2 regions of the Pseudocitrobacter corydidari genome follow, and region 2 is predicted to be linked to the other one. Evidence: predicted binding sites of a transcription regulator. Region 2 holds the regulator's gene; the other holds the start of a gene.
The links. The regulator CRP, encoded in region 2, controls carbon source genes, mostly activating them, when cyclic AMP is high. The targets are predictions, from matches to a motif close to ATGTGANNNNNNTCACAT.

Region 1 (4,199 bases), 460 kb from region 2:
GGTGGGCAACTTCGGCGGTGGCCTTTTGGATCAGTTCCTGCCGCAAAACTGGATACCGATGTTCCACAACCACGCGTCGATGATGTTTATCCAGATTGGCGTTGGCGTGTGCTTTACCGCGCTCTACTTCGTCATCTTCCGCACCCTGATTCTGCGCTTCAACCTGAAAACGCCAGGTCGCGAAGAAAGTGAAATCAAACTCTACAGCAAAGCCGATTACCAGGCCGCACGCGGCAAAACCAGCGCCGCAGGCGCACCGGATACCAAACTGGGCCAGGCCGCCGGATTCCTGCAAGCGTTGGGCGGCGCGGCAAATATCGAAAGTATCAATAACTGCGCCACCCGACTGCGCATTGCCCTGAAAGACATGGCGCATACGCAAAGTGACGAAGTCTTTAAAGCGCTGGGCGCACACGGCGTCGTACGCCGTGGCAACGGAATTCAGGTGATTGTCGGCCTGCATGTTCCTCAGGTTCGCGACCAGCTTGAAACCCTAATGAAAGAATCTTTCCCGACCGAACAAACCACCATGACGGAGGCAGTATCATGAAAAAATTCTCAGTTGTTATCGCAGGCGGCGGCAGCACATTTACTCCCGGTATCGTCCTGATGTTGCTGGCAAACCAGGATCGTTTCCCTCTGCGTTCACTGAAATTTTATGACAACGACGGAGCGCGTCAGGAAGTGATCGCCGAGGCCTGTAAAATCGTTCTCAAAGAGCAGGCGCCGGATATCGAATTCAGCTACACCACCGACCCAGAAGCGGCCTTTACCGATGTCGATTTTGTGATGGCGCACATCCGCGTTGGTAAATATCCGATGCGTGAAAAAGATGAAAAAATTCCGCTGCGCCACGGCGTACTGGGCCAGGAAACCTGCGGGCCAGGCGGGATTGCCTACGGCATGCGCTCCATTGGCGGTGTGCTGGAGCTGGTGGATTATATGGAAAAATACTCACCAAACGCCTGGATGCTGAACTATTCCAACCCGGCGGCGATTGTGGCGGAAGCGACCCGCCGTCTGCGCCCGAATGCGAAAATCCTCAACATCTGCGATATGCCGATCGGCATTGAAGGACGTATGGCGCAAATTGTGGGCCTGCAAGACCGCAAACAGATGCGCGTGCGCTACTACGGCCTGAACCACTTCGGCTGGTGGACTTCCATTGAAGATCTGCAAGGTAACGATCTGATGCCGAAGTTACGCGAATATGTGGCAAAACACGGCTATGTTCCGCCTTCTAAGGACCCACATACGGAAGCCAGCTGGAACGATACCTTTGCCAAGGCGAAAGATGTGCAGGCCCTCGATCCGCAAACCCTACCCAACACGTACCTGAAATATTACCTGTTCCCGGACTACGTGGTGGCGCACTCCAACCCGGAACGCACGCGCGCTAATGAGGTGATGGATCACCGCGAAAAACACGTCTTCAGCGCCTGCCGGGCGATTATTGAAGCGGGGAACTCATCCGCAGGGGAGTTGGAAATCGATGAACATGCGTCTTACATCGTCGATCTGGCGGCGGCGATTGCCTTCAATACCCAGGAGCGCATGCTGTTGATTGTGCCGAACAATGGCGCCATTCCTAACTTTGATGCCGATGCGATGGTTGAGATTCCGTGCCTGGTGGGCCACAACGGGCCAGAGCCGCTGACGGTTGGTGAAATCCCGCACTTCCAGAAAGGGATGATGGGCCAGCAGGTAATGGTCGAAAAACTGGTGGTAGATGCGTGGGAAGAGCGTTCATACCAGAAACTGTGGCAGGCGATCACGCTGTCGAAAACGGTGCCGAGCGCATCGGTGGCGAAGGCGATTCTTGATGATTTGGTTGAGGCGAATAAGGATTATTGGCCGGAATTGAATTGATGATGTTGCTGGCAGCTTGCGAGACAGGCTGCCAGTTTTAATATATGTTGGTAATGTTTTATTATTTTGCTATTGATTATATTTATTTTTCTTATGGGATATCGGAGATACGCACTCTTTATATAAACAGTAAGCATTGAATTCGGGGTTTATAATCACAGGTGAGTTATGTTACTGGTTCACGTTAAATTGTTATTTAAAAATGGAATGAACATTGTCAGTGATGTTTGCATGATTAGGAAATGGTGTGAGATATATATAAATTCTGAATGTAGGTATGTGCGATAAACTTCACAAATAAAAATTAACATAATCAAAAAGCAAGAAAACATAATATCGCAATAAAAAATATCCTTTCTACTATGTCCCATTATTGATTATTACGATGGAGACAGATATGAGTAGCCAGATTCTCTCTTTGAAAGAAAAAATTGGATATGGTTTGGGGGATGCAGCCAGCCATATTGTTTTTGACAATGTCATGCTCTATCTCATGTTTTTTTATACCGACATTGCGGGATTACCCGCTGCATTTGTAGGTAGCATGTTTCTGATTACCCGAATTCTTGATGCGATATCCGATCCGTGTATGGGGCTTTTGGCTGACCGCACCCGTACTCGCTGGGGAAAATTCAGACCATGGATTTTGTGGGCCGCGATCCCCTTCGGCATTAGTTGTTACTTTACATACACTGTTCCAGAACTCTCTCTCACCGGGAAAATGATATATGCAACGGTGACTTACATCGCGCTTACTTTGCTCTATACCATTGTTAATATTCCCTATTGTGCGCTGGGAGCCGTTATTACCAGCGATCCACAACAACGCATTTCTATGCAATCCTGGCGTTTCGTTCTGGCGACCGCCGGGGGCATGCTTTCAACAGCGCTGATGATGAAGATGGTGGAATGGATTGGCGGTGAAGATAAGGCTTTTGGTTTCCAGGCAAGCATTGCAATTCTGGCTGTACTGGCCACGATCATGTTTTATATCTGTTTCTTTACGACAAAAGAACGTGTAATAGCGCCACAAAATAGTTCCGGATTCAAAGGAATGCTCACCGATCTGAAAGACATCTGGCAAAACGATCAGTGGCGTGTCGTTGGTTTTTTAACGGTCTTTACGATTATCGGAACCTCTGTTCGCGGCGGGGTGATGATGTATTACGTTACCTGGATTATGGAGTCACCGAAACTTTTTTCCATTTTTCTAACGACTTACTGTGTGGGTAATATTTTGGGTAGCGCGATAGCGAAACCACTAAGTAGCCATTTCTGTAAAGTTAAAGTGTTTATTAGCTGCAATTTGATACTCACCGTGTTGAGTTTTGCAATGTTCTTCGTTCCTATGGATACCGTAACGATTATGTTCTGCCTGATGTTTATCATTGGAGTATTACATCAGGTGATGACGCCGATTAAATGGGTAATGATGGCTGATACGGTCGACTATGGTGAGGCAAGCAACGGTAAGCGTTTAACGGGAATCAGTTTCGCAGGTACATTGTTTGTCCTAAAAATGGGATTAGCGGTTGGGGGAGCAATTATCGGTTGGATGCTCGCCGCGGGTGGGTATCAGGCTGGAGCGACTGCGCAGTCAAGCTCCACCATTACCACAATCACGCTTTTGTTCACCGTGGCACCAGGCATTTGCTATTTTCTTTGTGCAGCGATCGCGAAGATGTTCTATAAGCTGGACTCGCATGAAATGGAGCGTATAAATGCGAAGTTAAGCCGTGTGATGCGATAATTTTTCCAGTAATGTTAACGCGGATTAACGGGACAAAAGGAGACGTCATGAAAATTTCCCGCCTCGGAGAAGCGCCAGACTATCGCTTCTCACTGGCAAATGAGCGCACTTTTCTGGCGTGGATCCGAACGGCGTTAGGCTTTCTGGCTGCTGGCGTCGGTCTTGATCAACTGGCGCCCGATTTCGCTACGCCGATCATCCGTGAGCTATTGGCACTTCTGCTGTGTCTTTTTGCTGGCGGGCTGGCGATTTACGGTTATTTGCGCTGGTTACGCAATGAGAAAGCGATGCGACTCAAGGAAGATTTACACTATACCCGCAGTCTATTGATTATCAGCGTGATTTTAATGGTTGTCGCAGCCATCGTGATGGGTCTGGTTCTCTATGCCGGCTAGTCGCAAAGCTCGTCGGGAAAGTGACCCCGGCCTGCAGCCTGAACGTACCTCGCTTGCCTGGTTTCGCACCCTTTTAGGTTACGCGGCGCTAATGATGCTGGCGATTAAACACAACTGGCATCAGGCAGGAAGTTTGTTCTGGATCTCACTTGGCGTACTGGCCATAGCGGCATTAGTGCTTTGGC
Region 2 (4,199 bases):
TCCGTTTATGGATCACCACGTTATCCCCGACGCCGACTCGCTTCCCGCCTGCGTCGAATATCAGTTAACGGAACATGGCGGCCACGTCGGCTTTATCGGCGGCACCTTCCGCCGCCCGAAAATGTGGCTGGAACAACGTATTCCCGACTGGCTGATGCCGTGGCTTGGAGGTGAAAAATGATCATTCCGTGGCAAGACATCGACGCTGAAACGCTCGATAACCTGATTGAAAGCTTTGTGTTGCGTGAAGGCACCGATTATGGTGAATATGAACGTTCACTTGCGCAAAAGGTCGCCGACGTAAAACAGCAACTACAACGCGGCGAAGCGGTACTGGTGTGGTCGGAACTTCATGAAACCGTCAACATCATGCCCCGCAGCCAGTTTCGCGGTTAATCTTACCGACTCGGGAGTTGTTCGCTATGTCTGCCAAACATCCGGTTATCGCCGTCACGGGTTCCAGCGGGGCGGGAACCACCACCACCAGCCTCGCGTTCCGCAAGATTTTCGCCCAGCTCAAACTTCGCGCCGCGGAAGTGGAAGGCGACAGCTTTCATCGCTACACGCGTCCGGAAATGGATTTAGCCATTCGTAAAGCGCGTGATATGGGCCGTCATATCAGCTACTTCGGCCCGGATGCCAACGACTTCAGCCTGCTGGAACAGACGTTCCGCGAGTACGGGCACAGCGGTACCGGACAGTCGCGAAAATATCTGCACACCTACGATGAAGCGGTGCCGTGGAATCAGGTGCCGGGAACCTTTACCCCCTGGCAACCGCTGCCTGAGCCGACCGACGTGCTGTTCTATGAAGGGCTGCACGGCGGCGTGGTCACCCCGCATCATGATGTGGCAAAGCATGTCGATTTACTGGTAGGCGTGGTGCCGATTGTAAACCTGGAGTGGATCCAAAAGATGATCCGCGACACCAGCGAGCGCGGTCACTCCCGCGAGGCGGTGATGGATTCCGTGGTGCGTTCGATGGAAGATTACATCAACTACATCACCCCGCAGTTCTCGCGCACCCATCTTAACTTCCAGCGTGTGCCAACGGTCGATACCTCCGATCCCTTCGCCGCCAAAGGCATTCCGTCGCTGGATGAGAGCTTTGTGGTGATCCACTTCCGCAATCTCGACAATATCGATTTCCCCTGGCTGCTGGCGATGCTGCAAGGCTCGTTTATCTCTCATATGAATACGCTGGTCGTTCCCGGCGGCAAGATGGGGCTGGCGATGGAATTGATCATGACGCCGCTGGTGCAGCGGTTGATGGAAGGGAAGAAGATTGGGTGAAATAGCACCTTACCCGACCTACAAAGCTTTCGTAGGTCGGATAAGGCGTAGCCGCCATCCGACATAAAGGCGACGCGGGCGTTACCCCTCCACCACCTCATAAGAATGGGTAATGTTCACCGCTTTGCCCAGCATCAGCGCCACTGAACAGTACTTCTCAGCGGACAAATCCACCGCCCGGGACACCGCCGCATCTTTCAGTTCTTTGCCGGTCACAATGAAGTGCAGATTGATGTGCGTGAACAGACGTGGCGCTTCTTCGCGGCGTTCAGAGGTCAGCTTAACTTCACAATCGGTCACGTCGTAACGGCCCTTTTGCAGGATTGACACGACGTCAATAGCGCTACAACCGCCCGCAGCCATCAGCACGACTTCCATCGGGCTTGGCGCTTTATCACCTGAGTTGCCATCCATTAGAATCTGGTGCCCGGAAGCCGACTCACCCAGGAAGGTTAACCCTTCAACCCATTTCACACGCGCTTGCATAATAGTCACTCCAGAGTTGCAAATTTATTGTCAGATTACGCGCACATAACAAATCTCGCAACGGAAGTAGACCTGGGTCATGCTGAAGCGAGACACCAGGAGACACACGGCGAAAGCTATGCTAAAACAGTCGGGATGCTACAGAGATACATAAACGTACTGCATGTATGCAGAGGACATCACATACTGGCTGCGACAATTTTTGACGGCCAACTTCCCAGGTAGAGGGAAGGACATTATTTCCACCAGTGGTAGCCTGATTTGCCGCTGGCGATAGCTTATAACAGAGGATAACCGCGCATGGTGCTTGGCAAACCGCAAACAGACCCGACACTCGAATGGTTCTTGTCTCATTGCCACATTCATAAGTACCCATCGAAGAGCACGCTGATTCACCAGGGTGAAAAAGCGGAAACGCTGTACTACATCGTTAAAGGCTCCGTGGCAGTACTCATCAAGGATGAGGAAGGCAAAGAGATGATCCTTTCCTACCTCAACCAGGGCGATTTCATCGGTGAACTGGGCCTGTTTGAAGAAGGCCAGGAACGTAGCGCCTGGGTTCGGGCGAAAACCGCCTGTGAAGTGGCTGAAATCTCCTATAAGAAATTCCGTCAGCTCATCCAGGTTAACCCGGATATCCTGATGCGTCTCTCCTCTCAGATGGCGCGCCGTCTGCAGGTTACCTCTGAGAAAGTGGGCAACCTGGCGTTCCTCGACGTTACCGGTCGTATCGCACAGACGCTGCTGAATCTGGCAAAACAGCCGGATGCCATGACCCACCCGGACGGTATGCAGATCAAAATCACCCGTCAGGAAATCGGTCAGATCGTCGGTTGCTCCCGCGAAACCGTGGGCCGCATTCTGAAGATGCTGGAAGATCAGAACCTGATCTCCGCACACGGTAAAACGATCGTCGTTTACGGCACGCGTTAATCTCGTCTGACGGCGTATTGTTCGCGCAATACGCCGTTTTTGTCTCTTATGTGGCGCAGGCTGATTTACCACCCGGAAGTCAACTATGCACTGCGGCAAACGCTGGTGTTATGTTTGCCGGTCGCCGTCGGCCTGATCCTCGGCCAGCTTCAACACGGCTTACTGTTCTCTTTAGTGCCTGCCTGCTGCAACATCGCCGGGCTGGATACTCCCCATAAACGCTTCTTCAAACGCCTGATTATCGGTGGGTCTCTGTTCGCCGGTTGCAGCCTGATTGTGCAACTGTTGCTGGCCGATGATATCCCGCTGCCGTTTATTCTTACCGGTCTGGCGATGGTGCTGGGCGTTACCGCCGAAATCAGCGCGCTGCACGGGCGATTGCTTCCGGCCTCGCTGATTGCCGCCATTTTTACCCTGAGCCTGGCGGGCAATATGCCCATCTGGGAACCGCTGCTTATCTACGCGCTCGGCACGCTATGGTACGGGCTGTTTAACTGGTTCTGGTTCTGGCTATGGCGCGAACAGCCGCTGCGCGAGTCGTTGAGCCTGCTTTACCGCCAACTGGCGGAGTACTGCGAAGCCAAATATAGCCTGCTGACGCAACATACCGACCCCAATACCGCCCTGCCGCCGTTGCTTAATCGTCAGCAGAAAGTGGTCGACCTGATTTCCCAGTGTTACCAGCAGATGCACATGCTGGCGGCCAATCAGCACAATGATTACAAGCGCCTGCTGCGCGCCTTCCAGATGGGGCTGGATTTACAGGAACACATTTCGGTGAGCCTGCACCAGCCAGAAGAGGTGCAAAAACTGGTCGAGCGCAGCCACGCCGAAGCGGTAATCCGCTGGAACGCGCAAACCGTCGCCGCGCGCCTGCGGGTAATGGCCGATGACATTCTTTATCACCGCTTCCCGACGCGCTTCAATATGGATAAGCAAATTGGCGCGCTGGAGAAAATTGCCCGCCAGCATCCCGATAACCCGGTCGGGCAGTTCTGCGCCTGGCACTTCAGCCGCATCGCCAAAGTCCTGCGCGCGCAGCGTCCGCTTTATCCGCGTAACCTGATGGCCGATAAAGAGCGCCGCCTGCCGCTGTTCCCGGCGCTGAAAAGCTATCTGTCGCTGAAATCGCCCGCCCTGCGTAATGCCGCGCGTTTAAGCGTGATGTTGAGCATCGCCAGCCTGATGGGCGCGGCGCTGCATCTGCCGAAACCCTACTGGATATTAATGACCGTCTTGCTGGTGACGCAAAACGGCTACGGCGCGACGCGTGTGCGTATCTTCCACCGAGCGGCGGGCACGCTGGCGGGGCTGGTTATCGCCGCGGTCACGCTGCACTACCATTTCCCGGAGGGATTCGCGCTGACCGCGATGCTGGTGATCACCCTGATAAGTTATCTGATCATTCGTAAAAGCTACGGCTGGGCGACCGTGGGTTTCACCATTACGGCGGTATATACCCTGCAATTGCTGACGCTCAACGGCGAG

Region 1: a site for CRP is predicted at 2,149-2,166, ahead of G163CM_RS17670 (glycoside-pentoside-hexuronide (GPH):cation symporter). Genes of this name have one in related genera too.

The regions. Positions count from the first base shown of each region.
Region 1 covers NZ_CP087880.1:3,809,586-3,813,784, reverse strand. The annotation lists gene G163CM_RS17680 (alpha-glucoside-specific PTS transporter subunit IIBC) at 1-550, shown strand, start outside; gene G163CM_RS17675 (6-phospho-alpha-glucosidase) at 547-1,869, shown strand; gene G163CM_RS17670 (glycoside-pentoside-hexuronide (GPH):cation symporter) at 2,267-3,619, shown strand; gene G163CM_RS17665 (YidH family protein) at 3,667-4,014, shown strand; gene G163CM_RS17660 (DUF202 domain-containing protein) at 4,004-4,199, shown strand, end outside.
Region 2 covers NZ_CP087880.1:4,272,741-4,276,939, reverse strand. The annotation lists gene G163CM_RS19805 (hydrolase) at 1-181, shown strand, start outside; gene G163CM_RS19800 (YheU family protein) at 178-396, shown strand; gene G163CM_RS19795 (phosphoribulokinase) at 423-1,292, shown strand; gene G163CM_RS19790 (OsmC family protein) at 1,374-1,778, opposite strand; gene crp (cAMP-activated global transcriptional regulator CRP) at 2,079-2,711, shown strand; gene G163CM_RS19780 (YccS/YhfK family putative transporter) at 2,760-4,199, shown strand, end outside.